Regions from separate parts of the Streptomyces sp. NPDC037288 genome, predicted to be linked through region 1. Evidence: riboswitches for the same ligand, from Rfam matches in the RefSeq annotation. Region 1 holds a riboswitch; each other region holds the start of a gene.
What was found. Region 1 has a riboswitch for cobalamin ahead of ACZ7GZ_RS14985 (CbtB domain-containing protein). Riboswitches for the same ligand answer to the same signal wherever they lie in the genome.
Positions count from the first base shown of each region.

Region 2: linked by a shared signal. The riboswitch ahead of ACZ7GZ_RS28275 (cobalamin biosynthesis protein) and the one ahead of ACZ7GZ_RS14985 (CbtB domain-containing protein) in region 1 are both predicted to bind cobalamin.
Region 3: linked by a shared signal. The riboswitch ahead of ACZ7GZ_RS22620 (ribonucleoside-diphosphate reductase subunit alpha) and the one ahead of ACZ7GZ_RS14985 (CbtB domain-containing protein) in region 1 are both predicted to bind cobalamin.
Region 4: linked by a shared signal. The riboswitch ahead of nicT (Nickel transporter NicT) and the one ahead of ACZ7GZ_RS14985 (CbtB domain-containing protein) in region 1 are both predicted to bind cobalamin.

Region 1 is NZ_JBVJVY010000010.1:134,550-138,738, forward strand. It holds gene ACZ7GZ_RS14975 (methyltransferase family protein) at 1-540, shown strand, start outside; cobalamin riboswitch at 651-765, shown strand; gene ACZ7GZ_RS14980 ((2Fe-2S) ferredoxin domain-containing protein) at 822-1,229, shown strand; cobalamin riboswitch at 1,428-1,567, shown strand; gene ACZ7GZ_RS14985 (CbtB domain-containing protein) at 1,605-1,826, shown strand; gene ACZ7GZ_RS14990 (CbtA family protein) at 1,849-2,601, shown strand; gene ACZ7GZ_RS14995 (hypothetical protein) at 2,747-3,085, shown strand; gene ACZ7GZ_RS15000 (histidine phosphatase family protein) at 3,104-3,685, opposite strand; gene ACZ7GZ_RS15005 (NIPSNAP family protein) at 3,936-4,189, opposite strand, start outside.
Region 2 is NZ_JBVJVY010000029.1:54,803-58,991, reverse strand. It holds gene ACZ7GZ_RS28290 (lysozyme) at 1-78, shown strand, start outside; gene ACZ7GZ_RS28285 (inorganic phosphate transporter) at 222-1,472, shown strand; gene ACZ7GZ_RS28280 (hypothetical protein) at 1,505-1,732, shown strand; cobalamin riboswitch at 1,854-1,995, shown strand; gene ACZ7GZ_RS28275 (cobalamin biosynthesis protein) at 2,100-3,053, shown strand; gene ACZ7GZ_RS28270 (cobyric acid synthase) at 3,050-4,189, shown strand, end outside.
Region 3 is NZ_JBVJVY010000020.1:69,889-74,077, forward strand. It holds gene ACZ7GZ_RS22620 (ribonucleoside-diphosphate reductase subunit alpha) at 1-2,220, opposite strand, end outside; cobalamin riboswitch at 2,346-2,485, opposite strand; gene mctP (monocarboxylate uptake permease MctP) at 2,654-4,189, opposite strand, start outside.
Region 4 is NZ_JBVJVY010000006.1:231,551-235,739, forward strand. It holds gene thrS (threonine--tRNA ligase) at 1-93, shown strand, start outside; gene ACZ7GZ_RS10015 (nucleoside hydrolase) at 191-1,156, shown strand; gene nicT (Nickel transporter NicT) at 1,343-2,425, opposite strand; cobalamin riboswitch at 2,454-2,642, opposite strand; gene ACZ7GZ_RS10025 (ArsR/SmtB family transcription factor) at 2,721-3,065, shown strand; gene ACZ7GZ_RS10030 (glycoside hydrolase family 13 protein) at 3,162-4,189, shown strand, end outside.

The DNA of each region.
Region 1 (4,189 bases):
GGACTGCGCGGCTGGGTGCGCGGACTGCGCCGCACACTGCCGCGCCGGCTGCTGCTGAGCGCGGGCGTCGCCGTCTTCTTCACCCTGGTCGGGCGCTCCGAGGGCTTCTGGCGCCGGCTGCAGTACTGGCAGCCGGCGCCGGCGCTCCTGGGCGTCCTGCTCGCCGTCGCCTCGACCGCCCTGCTGCTGTGGGCCCGCTGGGTGCTGGGCACGATGTGGGCCAGTGTGCCGACGGTCCGGGAGCACCACGAGCTCCGGACGGACGGGCCCTACCGGCTGGTCCGGCACCCCATCTACACCGGGCTGCTCGGCTTGGTCACCGGTTCCATGCTGGCCTGCGGTTTCGGCGTCTGGGTGGCGTTCCTGGTGGTCGCCGTCCCCTGGCTGCTGCACCGGGTCAGGACCGAGGACGGCCTGATGGCCCGGCAGTTCGGCGCCGCCTACGACGCCTACCGCGCCGAAGTCCCGGCCCTGATCCCCCACATACGCCGCACGGGCCACCGGGCCGGCCGGCGCCCCGCGGGCAGCGTGCAGCGGTAGCCCAGTCGCTTGCCCCCACCGCGCCTCGAAGGGCGCGGGCGGTGACGGCACACGCGGCGCTCCGCCCGGTGATGGCATGATGACCGGCGACATAGGGCGACGGCGGTCCGAGGAAGCCGGTGTGAATCCGGCGCGGTCCCGCCACTGTGACCGGTGAGCGAGTTCCGGCAGGCCTCCCCCCGGGGGGGGCAGGCCGGGCGGGCGACGACCCGGGAGCCAGAGACTCACGCGGTCGCCTCCTCGACGCACTCCGGGGCGGATCTCCCCGGGAGGGGAGTGGCATGGGCGTGTCCGAGAGGCCGACGCGAGAGGCGTCCGGCGGCGCTGTGACGGGAAGCGCGGCAGCACCGTGCCGGGTCGTCGTGTGCCGGGACTGCTGCTGCGGCAGTCCCAAGGTGCCCGGGGTCGATCACATGGCGCAGACCGCACGGCTGAGGGCGGAGATGCCGGTGCGGATCTCCGACTGCCTCGACGTGTGCGACCAGGCCAACGTCATCGTCGTACAGCCGTCCACGGCGGGCCGGGCCGCCGGTGCGCGGCCGGTCTGGCTCGGACTCGTCAACGATCCGGACGCGACCGAGGACATCGTGACCTGGGTGCGGGCGGGCGGCCCGGGCGTCGCTCCCCAGCCGGACATCCTCGACCTGTACACCTTCACACCGCCGCGGCGCCGTGCGGATCCCCGTTGACCCGGGGGTCCGGTTCGGCACCGAGCCGGCGCAGGACGCCACCGTGCGGGGCGAGCTGCCGACGCGCACTCCGCGCACAACTTCGGCCCGCGACCGTCGGGTTGGACCCCGCCCGCGCCGCCGTCCCACCGGCCTCGCACCGTCACGCCTGGTGAGAGGGAAAGATCACGGCGGCCGGAGGCGGTCTTGGCCGTGCGCGCGACACGCGGTACGGTCGGTCCGATATCGACGACGGCGAGACGGAAGCCGGTGGGAATCCGGCACGGTCGCGCCACTGTATGCGAGACGCCCCCGCGGCATCCCGTGAGTCAGACCCGTGGCCGTCGTCCTGTGCACCACCGAGATGGGACGCGAACTCCCAGAGGAGGTTCTGCCATGGCGCAGACCGTCGCCCAGCCGACAGCCACCACCCCCGTCGTTCCCGCCACGCTGCCGCTGAAGGCGATTGCTCCCTGGGCGGTCTTCTTCGGCATCCTGATGCTGATCCTGCTCTACTTCGTCGGCGCCGAGCAGGGCGCCACCTCCGTGCTCAACGGCACCGACGTCCACGAGTGGGTGCACGACGCCCGCCACCTGCTCGGTTTCCCCTGCCACTGAGGCAAGGGGACACCGCACACCCATGAACTCCGCAACGGTACGGAACCTCCTCGTACGGGGCATGCTCGCCGGCCTGGCGGCCGGCGTGCTCGCCCTCGTCGTGGCGTACGTCCTCGGTGAGCCGAGCGTCGACAAGGCGATCAGCTTCGAGGAAGCCCACTCCCATGAACACGAGATGGAGGTCGTCTCCCGTTCCCTGCAGTCCACCGCCGGCCTCGCCACGGGAGTCCTCGTCTACGGCGTCGCCTTCGGCGGCATCGCCGCGCTCGCCTTCTGCTTCGCCCTGGGCCGCGTGGGCCGCTTCAGCCCGCGCGCCACGGCACTGCTGCTGTCGGGCTGCGCCCTGCTCGCCGTGTACGTCGTGCCGTTCCTGAAGTACCCGGCCAACCCGCCGTCGGTGGGCAACGCCGACACCATCGGCAAGCGGACCACGCTGTACTTCCTGATGATGCTGCTCAGCGTCCTGCTGGCGATCGCCGCCACTCTCCTGGGCAAGCGCCTGGCTCCCCGCCTGGGCACCTGGTGGGCGACGGTCGTCGCGGTGGCCGCGTTCGCCGTCGTGATCGGGCTGGCCTACCAGTTCCTGCCCGTCGTCAACGAGGTGCCCAAGGGCTTCCCGGCCACCCTCCTGTGGCGGTTCCGGCTCTCGGCACTGGCGATCCAGACCACTCTGTGGGGTGGATTCGGCCTCCTCTTCGGCGAGCTGGCCGAGCGCCTGCTGAAGCCCGAGCCGGCGACGGCCGGGAGCGGGCGAGCGGTTCCGGCCGCGCACTGACCCCTTCCGGACAACAGAGGGCCCTTCGGAACCATCCGGGGGCCCTCCGGCGTTCTCCGGACACCGACGCGCACGGGACCACCGGCAGGGCACGGAATCCGGCGGACCGGCCGCGGATCACCTCGGTGAGGAGTGGAGGAACCGAGTGGCCAGAGCCCCACAGCCCCGCCACATCACCTTCGGTGGCCGCGACGCGGTCGCCCTCACCCTGCGGGAATACGAGCAACTGGTTGCCAGCCGACGGCAGACAGGCGGCCAGAGCGCCCGCGTGCGGGTACTCGCCCAGCAGGCCAAGCGCACCGAGCAGCTCCTGCACGACTTGGAAACCCTGATAGCGGCCTCCGGGGACGGCTGCCGGGGACGGTCCCACCCGGCGCCGCCGACATGCCCCGACCGCGAAGCCACGGAGCCGAGCGCCGACGGCACCTGCCTGCGCTGCGCGATAACGGCCCTGCTGCGCCGTCACCGGGACTCGGCAGCGTGAACCGCCGGCCGGCGGCGCCTAATCGGCGTCCGGAGCGGCAGGCGGACGCCCCAGCCGCAGGTTCCAGCGCCCGGCCCGGCCACTGAGTTCGGTCACGCTCAGCGGCGGCACGTCGAGGCGCCAGAACACCGTGGCGGACATCCCCAGCGCGTCGACGACGGCCGCCCGCACCACCTCCGGCTCGACGACGGCGACCGCACGCTCCTCCACGGCCTGCGCGTCGGCCAGCCACCGCGCGACCCTTGCGCACAGGTCCTGCACGGACTCACCCCCATGCGGTGCGCAGCCGGGGTCGGTGAGCCAGCGGCCCACCGCCTCCGGCTCGGCCGCCCCCACCTCCTGAAGGGTGCGGCCCCGCCAGCGGCCCACGTCGAGCCCCGCCAGCTCCGGCACCGGCACCCCGTCGAGGCCCAGCGCCGTGGCCGTCTCCCGGCAGCGCGTGCTGGGGGAGACGGACACACGCCCCGCGGCGGGCAGCGACCCGGCCGCCGCCCGGGCCCGCGCCGCGCCGCCGTCGTCGAGCGAGCCGCCGTCGTCGAACCGCGTCTGCCGCAGCGACGCGCTCATGGCGGGGGAGACGAGAAGAACTCGGCTGGTCAAGCGGTCGCTCCGGCTGCTGTTGTCAGGGGGCGGGACTGGATCGGAGGCCCGCTGGGCAGGGGGGTTCAGCAGTGTACCCACGTCCGCGACGCACGCGATCGGCACTGACCAGCGGCCGGCCTCCGGGCGCCCCGGACCACCAGCCGGCCGGCTCATGCGCGAGTGCTCGCCTACTCGCTGGGTCGCAACACCGTCGACATCGCCCCCCGGGTACGGCCCCTGTGCCGAGCGCTTGCGAGCCGACGCCCCGCTACGTCGTCACGGGTTCCAGCCGAAGCGTCCGTACCGGCCAGGGTGGTGGCCCGGCCGGGCCGAACCAGACCCGGACGTCCTCCCCGGTGCGGACGGGCAGGAGGGGATAGTCGTTCTCGGCGTGCTCGGTGCGGTGCAGCGCATGGGACGGGCCCAGGTGCCGGGCGGCGTACGCGTCGAAGGCAGCCGCGTCGGACGGCCGGCAGACCGTCGCCACCACCTCGCGGGTGCCCGGCTCCGGCGCGAACCCCG
Region 2 (4,189 bases), on a different contig from region 1:
AAGGGCCGGCTGCCGGGTGACCAGAATCTCTTCAACGGGTCCACGAGCCGGCTGCGGACCCTCGCGCGGGGCCGGTAGCCATGGGGCGCCTGGGCCGCGGGGGCCGAACGGAACACCACTCCCTCCCTACGGACACCGCGACGCCCGCCTCAGTTCATCTTCCGTTCACCCAGGTTGCCTACGTTCGTCCAGCCAATGACCTCGAACGATTGCCTGGGTAAATGGAAAGCTTCTCGCTGATCCTCGCGATTGTGGTGGTAACCGCACTCGCGTTTGATTTCACGAACGGTTTCCACGACACCGCGAACGCGATGGCCACCACCATCTCCACAGGCGCCCTGAAGCCGAAGATCGCGGTAACCATGTCCGCCGCCCTCAACCTGGTCGGCGCCTTCCTCTCCGTGGAGGTCGCGAACACGATCTCCAAGGGTCTCGTCGACGAGGCCGGCATCCGTCCCGAGGTCATCTTCGCCGCCCTGGTCGGCGCGATCCTCTGGAACCTGCTGACCTGGCTGGTGGGTCTGCCGTCCAGTTCCTCGCACGCCCTGATGGGCGGTCTGATCGGCGCCACCGTCGCCTCCGCCGGCTTCGGTGCCGTGCACGGCGACGTGCTGGTCACCAAGGTGCTGCTGCCCGCGGTCGCCGCGCCGGTCGTGGCGGGCCTGGCGTCGCTGCTGGCCACCCGCTTCTCCTACGGCATCGGTGGCAAGGCCGAGAGCGAGGCCACCCGCAAGGGCTACCGCGCCGGCCAGATCGCCTCCGCCGGCCTGGTCTCGCTCGCCCACGGCACCAACGACGCCCAGAAGACGATGGGCATCATCACCCTCGCGCTGATCGCGGGCGGCGCCATCGCCCCGGGCTCCAACCCTCCCACCTGGGTCATCCTCTCGGCCGGCCTGGCCATCGCGCTCGGCACCTACATCGGCGGCTGGCGCATCATCCGCACCATGGGCACGGGCCTGACCGACCTGGAGCCGCGCCAGGGCTTCGCCGCCCAGACCAGCGCCGCCACCGCGATCCTGGCCTCGTCCCACCTGGGCTTCTCGCTGTCCACCACGCACGTCGTCTCCGGTTCGGTGATGGGCGCGGGCCTCGGCCGCAAGGGCGGGGTGGTCCGCTGGTCCACCGCGACCCGGATGGCCGTCGCCTGGGTGCTCACCCTCCCGGCCGCCGCGCTGGTCGGCGCGGGCGCCGAGTCCGTCACGGACCTCGGTGACTGGGGCACCGCCGCGGTCGCCGTCTTCCTGGTCGCCGCGAGCGCCGCGATCTGGAAGATCTCCCGCCGTGAGGTCGTCGACCACACCAACGTCGCCGCCGACACCGAGGAGCCGGCCGGCGTGGTGACCACCGCCATCGCCGCGGTGACCCCGCCCCCGGCGGGCACGCTCGCCGGCGACCTGACGGCGACGATCGCCTCCCCGGCCGCCGCCGAGCCCGCGACCCCGGCCGCCCCGCCGGCCGCCACCGTCTGACCCCGGTCACCCCGGTTACCGAAGGAAGCATCATGAAGATCGACTGGGCGGCCCTCGGCTCCGTCTTCGGCGTCAGCCTCGCGTTCGCGGTGGGCCTGGTGGCCCTGTTCACCCTCGGCGTGGGCGGTCTGGCCCGGCGCGAGAAGGCCGCGGCCCAGGGCGGTTCCGCCGGCCTCGCCGTCACCGGCGCCTACGTCTGCTTCGCCGCGTGCGCGGCGGCGGTGGCGTACGGCATCTACCTGATCGTGGCCAAGCCCTGACCCACCCTGCGAAGGCCCCCCTCCCGCTCTCCGCGGAAGGGGGGCCTTTCCCATGCCCCGCACGCCCCGCGATGTGGGGATCGGCACACTCTCCCCGTGCAGGTCAACGGCAAGTTGACGGCCGTTCCGGGCGCGTGGTGGACTGCCCAGGCCATCTACGGCGGCAGGAGAGGAAGCCGGTGCGAATCCGGCGCGGTCCCGCCACTGTCACCGGGGAAGAACCCCCGGGAGCCAGGAACTCTCACCGCCGAATCTCGTCGAACCAGGGCGCGGACACCCTGAGTGAGGACACGGATCGCCATGCTCGGCTGCCGAAGGACAAGGACCCGCACCAGGCCCGCTCCTGTACCCACGGCCGGCTGAGCCGATGGGTGCCGATCGCATGTACGCGTACGGCGCCGCCGCCGGCCTTCTCGGTGACCTCCTCCTCGGCGATCCGCGCCGTGGACATCCGGTCGCCGTGTTCGGGCGGGCGGCCGCTGCCGTGGACCGCGCGTTGTGGCACGACCACCGCGGCTGGGGCGCCCTGCACACCGTCGTGTGCGCCGGAGGCGCCGTCGCACTCGGCACGGTGGCCGCAAGCGCCGTACGCCCCTCTCCCACCGCCTCCCTCGCACTGACCGCCGCCGCCACCTGGGCGGTCGTCGGCGGTACGTCGCTCGCCCGCGAGGCCCGCACGATCGGGCGTGCGCTGGAGGCCGGGGACGTCGAGGCGGCGCGGGCGCGGCTGCCTCATCTGTGCGGCCGGGATCCGCAGGCACTGGACGCCGACGGGATCGCCCGGGCGGTGGTCGAGTCGGTCGCCGAGAACACCTCCGACGCCGTCGTGGGGGCGCTGGTGTGGGGGGCCGTGGCCGGGGTTCCGGGGCTGCTCGGGTTCCGGGCGGTCAACACCCTGGACGCGATGGTGGGTCACAGGTCCCGCCGGTACCGGCGCTACGGCTGGGCCTCCGCCCGGCTCGACGACCTGGCCGGCTGGCCGGGGGCGCGGCTGACCGCCGTACTCGCCGCCGCGGCCGGACCCGACCCGCGCGGTGCCCTGCGCGCCTGGAACGCCGACGCCCACCGGCATCCGAGCCCCAACGCCGGGCCCGTGGAGGCCTCCTTCGCGGGCGCCCTCGGCGTACGCCTGGGCGGCACGCTCTCCTACAGCGGCCGGGTCGAACACCGGCCGGTGCTGAACGGGGACACCGGACGGGCCGTCCGGGTCACCGACATCGACCGGGCCGTACGGCTCTCCCGCCGCGTCGGCCTGCTCGCGCTCGGCACCACGGTCGCCGCGCGCCACCTCGTCAAAAGCCTGAAGGGACGTGGCAAGTGAGCGGGGGTCTCCTCGTCGCCGGCACCACCTCCGACGCCGGCAAGAGCGTCGTGACGGCCGGGATCTGCCGGTGGCTGGTGCGCCAGGGCGTGAAGGTCGCGCCGTTCAAGGCGCAGAACATGTCGCTCAACTCCTTCGTGACCCGGGAGGGCGCGGAGATCGGGCGGGCCCAGGCCATGCAGGCCCAGGCCTGCCGGATCGAGCCGACCGCGCTGATGAACCCGGTGCTGCTCAAGCCGGGCGGCGAACGGAGCAGCCAGGTCGTGCTGCTGGGCAAGCCGGTGGGCGAGCTGAGCGCGCGCGGGTACCACGGGGGGCGCCAGCAGAAGCTCCTCGGCACGGTACTGGACTGTCTGGCCGAGTTGCGGGGCACGTATGACGCGGTGATCTGTGAGGGTGCGGGCAGCCCGGCCGAGATCAATCTGCGCCGGACCGACATCGTGAACATGGGGATCGCCCGCCAGGCACGCCTGCCGGTGCTGGTGGTGGGCGACATCGACCGCGGGGGCGTCTTCGCGTCCTTCTTCGGGACCGTCGCCCTGCTCTCGCCCGAGGACCAGGAGCTGGTCGCCGGGTTCCTGGTGAACAAGTTCCGGGGCGATGTCTCCCTGCTGGAGCCGGGCCTGGAGATGCTGCACGGGCTCACCGGGCGGCACACCTACGGCGTGCTGCCCTTCCGGCACGGGCTCGGCATCGACGAGGAGGACGGACTGCGGGTGTCGCTGCGCGGCACCGTCCGGGAGTCCTCCGTCGCTCCCCCGGTCGGCGAGGACGTGCTGCGCGTCGCCGTCTGCGCGATCCCGCTGATGTCCAACTTCACCGACGTGGACGCGCTGGCCGCCGAACCCGGTGTCGTGGTGCGGTTCGTGGACCGGCCGGAGGAGCTGGCGGACGCCGATCTCGTGGTGGTCCCGGGCACCCGCGGGACCGTGCGGGCACTGGAGTGGCTGCGCGAGCGGGGCCTCGCGGACGCGCTGGTCCGGCGGGCCGCCGAAGCACGCCCGATCCTCGGCATCTGCGGCGGCTTCCAGATCCTCGGCGAGCACATCGAGGACGAGGTCGAGTCGCGGGCCGGCGCGGTCGACGGGCTCGGCGTGCTGCCCGTGCGGGTGCGGTTCGCCCGCGAGAAGACCCTC
Region 3 (4,189 bases), on a different contig from region 1:
GTACGTCGTCTTCAGGCCCGACTTCCAGGCGTACGCGTACATCGAGGAGAGCTTGCCGATGGTCGGCGTCTCCAGGAAGAGGTTGAGCGACTGCGCCTGGTCGAGGAACGGGGTCCGCGCCGCCGCCATGTCGATCAGGCCGCGCTGCGGGATCTCCCACGCCGTGCGGTACAGGGCCCGTACGTCGGCCGGGATCCAGGCGAAGTCCTGCACGGAGCCGTTGGAGTCGCGCAGCGCCTCACGGGTCCGCGCGTCCCAGACGCCGAGCTCCTTCAGATCCTTCACCAGGTACGAGTTGACCTGCAGGAACTCACCGGACAGCGTCTCGCGCTTGAACAGGTTCGACACCTGCGGCTCGATGCACTCGTACACGCCCGCGATGGAGGCGATGGTGGCGGTGGGCGCGATCGCGAGGAGGAGCGAGTTGCGCATGCCGACGGCCGCGATCCGCTCGCGCAGGGCCGCCCAGCGCTCGGGCCAGGTGAGCTCGGCGTCGTAGTGGTCGGGGTGCAGGACACCCTGGGCGGTACGGGTCTTCTCCCAGGCCGGCAGCGGGCCGCTCCGCTCGGCGAGGTCGGCGGAGGCCTCGTACGCGGCGAGCATGACGCGCTCGGCGATCCGCGTGGACAGGGCCTTGGCCTCCGGCGAGTCGAACGGCAGGCGCAGCTTGAAGAACACGTCCTGCAGACCCATGGCACCGAGGCCGACGGGCCGCCACTTGGCGTTCGACCGGCCCGCCTGCTCGGTCGGGTAGAAGTTGATGTCGACCACGCGGTCGAGGAAGGTGACGGCCGTGCGGACCGTCTCGTCGAGGCGCTCCCAGTCGATGTCCCCGTTGCTCACGAACGCACCGAGGTTGACCGAGCCCAGGTTGCAGACCGCCGTCTCGCCGTCGTCCGTGACCTCCAGGATCTCCGTGCAGAGGTTGGAGGAGTGGACGACGTGACCGGGCAGGGCCGTCTGGTTGGCGGTGCGGTTGGCCGCGTCCTTGAAGGTCATCCAGCCGTTGCCGGTCTGCGCGAGGGTGCGCATCATCCGGCCGTACAGCTCACGGGCCGGGATCGTCCTCTTCGCCAGGCCCGCGTCCTCGGCCTTGCGGTAGGCGGCGTCGAACTCCTCGCCCCACAGGTCCACCAGCTCCGGCACGTCCGCCGGGGAGAACAGCGACCACTGCGCGTCGGCGTTGACCCGGCGCATGAACTCGTCCGGGATCCAGTGCGCGAGGTTCAGGTTGTGCGTACGGCGGGCGTCCTCACCGGTGTTGTCCCGCAGCTCCAGGAACTCCTCGATGTCGGAGTGCCAGGTCTCCAGGTAGACGGCCGCGGCCCCCTTGCGCCGGCCGCCCTGGTTCACGGCCGCCACCGAGGCGTCCAGGGTCTTCAGGAACGGCACGATGCCGTTGGAGTGCCCGTTGGTGCCGCGGATCAGCGAACCGCGGCTGCGGATCCGGGAGTACGACAGACCGATGCCGCCGGCGTGCTTGGAGAGCCGGGCCACCTGGTGGTAGCGGTCGTAGATGGAGTCCAGCTCGTCCAGCGGGGAGTCGAGGAGGTAGCAGGACGACATCTGGGGGTGCCGGGTGCCGGAGTTGAAGAGGGTGGGGGAGGACGGCAGGTAGTCGAGGCGGCTCATGAGCCCGTAGAGCCCGGCGACTTCGTCCACGGAGCGGACGCTGTCGTCCTCGGCGAGGCCTGCGGCGACCCGCAGCATGAAGTGCTGGGGGGTCTCGATGACCTTGCGGGTGATCGGGTGCCGCAGCAGGTAGCGGCTGTGCAGCGTGCGCAGCCCGAAGTAGCCGAAGCGGTCGTCGGCGCCGGTGTCGACGAGCGCGTCCAGCCGCTCGGCGTGCAGCCGCGCGAACTCGGCGGTCCGGTCGGCGATGAGCCCCTCGCGGTGCCCCACGGCCACGGACCCGGTGAAGGACGTCACGCCCTGCGAGGCCGCCTCGGCGCGGATGGTGAGGGTCAGCAGCCGGGCGGCCAGCCTGGAGTAGGCGGGGTCCTCGGAGATGAGCCCGGCGGCGGCCTCCGTGGCCAGCTCGCGCAACTCCGCCTCGTCGGCGCGCGCCGACCGGCCGCGCAGCGCGGCGGCGGCGACCCGGCCGGGGTCGGCGTCGGGGAGGTCGGCGGTCAGCTCGGTCAGGGTCCGCAGCAGCGCGGTACCGGGACCGTCGGTCTCCAGGCCGCTGGCTGAAGCCGGATCTGCTGGCGCGATGGTCACGTGGGGCTCTCCCTCGCTCGGCACGGGGGCCTTGCGGAGGGCAGGGGGCAGCCACGAGCGCACACGGCGTCGCGTCCACCGGCCCACTCCGCGAGGCCCGGACGTCTCAGGGCACACCGGCCGGACGGCCGGGTGCGCTGTCGACAGGTCCTCGGACTGACTCCTGTGCACGGCGTTCACGGGAACGGACATGCACAAGTACACCGTTGCGGGACAGTTCCGGATTCGCACCGGATTCCCCTGCGACGACAGCGAGGATGAGCATACATCTAGTGCCGTGCTGTCGTGTCACCCCCAGATGTTGTGTCGGCTCGGCTTCGGAGGGTCAACTCCCGAGGTGCAGGGCCCGGCTGGGCACCGGACCGGTTCCGGGACGCGACGGCCGGGCGCACACGCGGACGGAAAGCCGCCCGTACGCCCGGCCGAGGTGCGGCTAGTGCGCGCTTGCCGCCGTCGCCGGTGGCAGTTCCGCCTGCACGCCGGGGTCGCCCGCGTCCGCCGTGTAGTCGTCCGGGCTGGTCTCGTCGACGCCCTCGGGGGCCTTGACGGCCTTGAGGACGAAGGTGAGGACCACGGTCACGGCGACGTTGAGCACGAACGCGGTCAGTCCGATGTAGCCGATCTCCCCGATGCCGGGGATCTCCTTGGCCGAGCCGCCGAAGTGCTTCTGGGTCGGCGAGGCGACCCCGTACGCCGCGACCGTGCCGTACACCATGCCGACCGCCCAGCCGGCGAGCAGCGCCCAGCGGTGGAACCAGCGGGTGAACAGGCCGCCGACCAGGGCCGGGAAGGTCTGCAGGATCCAGATGCCGCCCAGCAGCTGGAAGTTGATCGCGACCGTCTTGTCCATGGTGAGGACGAAGACCAGGGCGCCGACCTTCACCAGCAGTGAGACGATCTTGGAGACCTGGGCCTCCTGCCTGGGCGTGGCGTCCGGCTTGATGAAGTCCCGGTAGATGTTGCGGGTGAAGAGGTTCGCCGCCGCGATCGACATGATGGCCGCCGGCACGAGTGCGCCGATGCCGATCGCCGCGAAGGCCACACCCGCGAACCAGTCCGGGAACATGTCCTCGAACAGCTGGGGGATGGCCAGCTGGCCGTTGGTGACCTTGACGCCGGCCGCGATCGCCATGAAGCCCAGCAGGGCCAGCAGACCGAGCATCAGGGAGTACAGCGGCAGGATCGTGGTGTTGCGGCGGATCACCTCGCGGCTCTTGGAGGACAGGGTCGCGGTGATCGAGTGGGGGTACATGAAGAGCGCGAGCGCCGAGCCCAGCGCCAGGGTGGCGTACGTCCACTGGCCCGCTTCCGGCGGCGCGAGCGCGCCGCGCGGCTTGCCGGTGGCCGGGTTGACCTGGCTGAACGCGTGGCCCGCCTTGGCGAAGACGTCGTCGAAGCCGCCCAGCTTGATCGGGATGTAGATGATCGCCACCGCGATGACGACGTAGATCAGCGCGTCCTTGACGAAGGCGATCAGGGCCGGAGCGCGCAGGCCGGAGGAGTAGGTGTACGCCGCCAGCACGCCGAAGGCGATCAGCAGCGGCAGGTCCCGTACGAACCAGTTGGTGCTGCTGCCCCCGCCCACGCCCATCACGTCCAGCACCGCCTGGATGCCGACGAGCTGGAGCGCGATGTACGGCATCGTCGCCAGGATGCCGGTCAGCGCCACCGCCAGCGACAGGCCCTTCGAGCCGAAGCGCCCGCGCACGAAGTCGGAGGTCGTGACATAGCCGTGGCGGTGGCTGACCGACCACAGGCGCGGCAGGAAGGTGAAGATCAGCGGGTAGATCAGGATCGTGTACGGCACCGCGAAGAAGCCGGACGCGCCCGCCGCGTAGATCGCCGCCGGTACGGCCACGAAGGTGTATGCCGTGTACAGGTCGCCGCCGAGCAGGAACCACGTGATCCAGGTGCCGAACGACCGTCCGCCCAGGCCCCATTCGTCCAGGGAGTGCTCGTTCTCGGCCCT
Region 4 (4,189 bases), on a different contig from region 1:
GACGGCCGGCGCCCCGGGGAGCTTCCGGTGCCGCAGCTGCTGGCCCGGATCACCGCCCGGGTGGCCGCACGCGGCACCGGGCTGTGGGACTGATCGCCGGTGGACCGACGGCTGTGCGACTGATCGCCGTAGGGCTGATCGCCGTGCGCTGATCTAGGGTTTGAGCGTCGGTACGACGAAGGAGGCCGCTGTGACCGGTCAGCCCATCCCCGTGATCATCGACTGCGACACCGGCGTCGACGACGCCCTGGCCCTGCTGCTCGCCGTACGCCACCCCGGCCTGGACCTGCGGGCGGTGACCTGCGTGGCCGGGAACACGGACGTCGACGGCGTGGTCCGCAACACCCTGACCGTGCTGGAGCAGGCGGGCGCCCCGGACATCCCGGTGGGCCGGGGCGCCGAACGCCCGCTGATCGAACCCGCCCGCTCGGCCCGGCATGTGCACGGCTCGGACGGCATGGGCGACCTCGGCCTGCCCGCACCGGCCCGCCGCCCCGCCGACCTGGACGCGGTCGCCCTCCTGCGCCGCGAGATCCTCGCCTCCCCCCGCCCGGTCACCCTCATCCCCACCGCACCGCTGACGAACATCGCTCTGCTGCTGCGCAGCCACCCCGAGGTGACCCGCAACATCGAGCGGATCGTCTTCATGGGCGGCGCGGTGGCCGTCGGGAACGCCACGCCGGTCGCCGAGTTCAACGTCTGGCACGACCCGGAGGCGGCGGCGATCCTGCTCACGGCCGGCGTGCCGATCACCATGTACGGCCTGGACGTGTTCATGCAGGTCGTGGTGGACGCCCCGGACGTCCACCGGCTGCGCGCGAGCAGCGACCCCGGCACCCGGCTGGCCGGCGAACTCCTCGCGCACCGGCCGACCACGCAGGGAGAGGCCCCGGAGGCGGAGGAGGCGGGCGGCCTCGGCGACGCGGGCGCGGTGTGCGCGGTCGCCGACCCGGACGGCATCACCACCCGGCTCCTGCCCGTCGAGGTCTCCCTGGCGCCCGGCCCGGCCCGGGGCCAGACGATCGTCGACCGCCGCCCCCGCCCCGGCGAGTCCGAGATCCACGAGGGCAGGCGCGAACAGGCCCTGGTGGACGTGGCGTTGCAGGTGGACGTGGACCGGTACGTCAAGCTGTACCTGCAGACCGTGGAGCGCTAGCCGAGGCGGACCGCGGGCAGACGATTGTCGTCGGCCTCGACGACCAGGATGCGGCGGTGGCAGCCCGGACTTGCGGCGGTGGACGGCCAGATCACTCGCGATATCGGGGCGGTGGAAGGCGACGGTGACCGCCACCGTCCGGCACCTGAGCCACGGGCGGGCGTCCCGCCTCGGCACGCAGTGGTGCTAGTCGGCGGCGGCGGGCTTCGCCGTCCAGCGTTCCTCCACCTTGGCGAGGCGCCAGTAGGACAGTGCCGCCGCCCACACCACCACGAACAGGCCGACGATGAGGTAGCCGACGTTGTCCAGGTCGAGTCCGGCGATCCAGCCCGTGACGCCGTCGTGCAGGCCGAACTTCTCGTGCAGGACGCCGACCAGCTCGATCGTGCCGATGAAGAAGGCGACCGCGATGGACAGGCCGGTGATGGCGAGGTTGTAGAAGACCTTGCGGACGGGGTTGGAGAACGCCCACTGGTAGGCGAAGTTCATGAAGGTGCCGTCGAGGGTGTCGAACAGGCTCATGCCGGCGGCGAACAGCAGCGGCAGGCAGAGGACCGCGTACCAGGGCAGACCGGCCGCCGCGCCCGAACCGGCCATCACCATCAGCGTGACCTCGGTGGCCGTGTCGAAGCCGAGCCCGAACAGGAAGCCGAGCGGGAACATCTGGCCGGGCCGGCTGATCGATTTGGTGAGGCGGCCGAGGATCCGGTTCATGAAACCGCGTGCGTCCAGGTGCTGTTCGAGCTCCCGCTCGTCGTACGCCCCGGCGCGCATCGCCCGGAAGACCCTGAGGATGCCCACCAGGGCGACCAGGTTCAGGGCCGCGATGAGGTACAGGAACGTGCCGGAGATCGTCGTCCCGAGGAAGCCCAGCACCTGGTGGGTGCGTGAGTGCTCGTCCATCACCTTGCCGGCGAGCCGGGTGCCGCCGGCGATCAGCACCGCGAGGACGACCACCACGCTGGAGTGCCCCAGCGCGAACCAGAACCCCACCGACACCGGCCGCTTGCCGTCGGCCATCAGCTTGCGCGTGGTGTTGTCGATCGCGGCGATGTGGTCGGCGTCGAACGCGTGCCGCATCCCGAGGGTGTAGGCGGTGACGCCGAGCCCGATCCCGAAGGCGTCGGTACCGACCCTGTAGTGCTCGGGTACGACCAGCAGGAAGAGGATCCCGAAGGCGACGACGTGCAGGGCGACGATCACCGCCAGCAGTCCCGCCGTCTTCAGGGTGTCCTCGCGCCGCCAGCGGAAGGAAGCAGCATCGGCCATCGGGTTGAACGCTCCAGCACCTCGTGGATCACTTCGAAGTGCCGTGGCCGGTCTCCTGGCTTGGGGGGTCGTGCGTCCGCCGTCCCTGCCTTCCCAGTCGTACGACCGACCAGTGGCCCGGCTGCTGCCGGACGGGACGAGAACTCCCCGATCACAGTGGCGAGGGCCGCGTCGAGTTCTCATCGACTTCCCGAGCACCACGGCCCGCCCACCGTACGGGTGCGAGCCGGGCACTGCATAGCTGCGCACCCGTGCAGGTATGCAAGATCACAGAGCCGCCTGCGAGGATGGCGCCATGCATCTCGTGCCTGCCGACCGAGCCGACCGGCGCACCATCGACGGTCACCGGGTGTGCGAGGCGATCGCCGCCATCGGTGACGCGGACCGGGTGCGCGCCTGGGCCGGCCGCTTCTCGCTGCTGGCCGACGCCAACCGGCTCGCCCTGCTCCTCGCCCTGCACCGCACCGGCCCGCTCGCCGTCTCCGACCTGGCCGTGGCCACCGGAATGAACGATCCCGCCGTCTCCCAGGCCCTGCGGCTGCTGCGGGCGGCGGGCGTCGTGGCCGGGGAGAAGGAGGGGCGGGTGGTGCGGTACCGCGTGGTGGACGCCGAGGTGCGCGCGGTGCTGGACCACTGCTGACACGCTCCCCCGCGCGTCCTTGCGAAGGTTCCCTTTCCGGGTCATGTGGACAGATCTGTACTGTCGTCCTCCCCGAAGGGATCCCGTATGGCCCCTATGGCAGACCGCTCCTTGGACCTCTCCTCCAAGAACCCCGACTGGTGGCGCCAGGCCGTCATCTACCAGGTCTACCCCCGCAGCTTCGCCGACGCGGACGGCGACGGCCTCGGCGACCTGCGCGGCATCACCCAGCGCCTGAGCCACCTCGCCGGCCTCGGTGTCGACGCCCTGTGGCTGAGCCCGTTCTACCCGTCGGAGCTGGCCGACGGCGGCTACGACGTCGCCGACCACCGGGACGTCGACCCCCGCCTCGGCACCCTGGGCGACTTCGACGCCCTGGTCGGCGAGGCCCACCGGCTCGGCCTGAAGGTCGTCGTCGACATCGTCCCCAACCACACCTCGCACCAGCACCCCTGGTTCCAGCAGGCCCTGCGCTCCGCCCCCGGCTCCCCGGCCCGCGACCGCTACGTCTTCCGGCCCGGCCGGGGCGCGCACGGCGAACGGCCGCCCACCGACTGGCAGTCCGTGTTCGGCGGAAGCGCCTGGCAGCGCGTCCCGGACGGCGAGTGGTACCTCCACCTCTTCGCCCCCGAACAGCCCGACCTCAACTGGGACAACGAGGAGGTCCGCGCCGACTTCCGCACCACCCTGCGCTTCTGGTCCGACCGGGGCGTCGACGGCTTCCGCGTCGACGTCGCCCACGGCCTCGCCAAGGACCTCACCGAGCCGCTGCGGGACGTCGGAGACATCGGCGCCACCGGCGAGACGGCCCTGCCGCGCGTCCCGCCGGGCAGCCACCCGTACTGGGACCGCGACGAGGTCCACGAGATCTACCGCGACTGGCGCAAGATCCTCGACGCCTACAGCCCGCCGCGCACCGCCGTCGCCGAGGCCTGGGTCCCGGGCGCCCGCCGCGCCCTGTACGCCCGCCCCGACGAACTCGGCCAGGCCTTCAACTTCGAGTACCTGGAGACCGGGTGGGACGCGGAGGAGCTCCGGCAGGTCATCACCGACTCCCTCGCCACCGCCCGGGCCGCCGGCGCCTCCGCCACCTGGGTGCTGTCCAACCACGACGTCGTACGGCA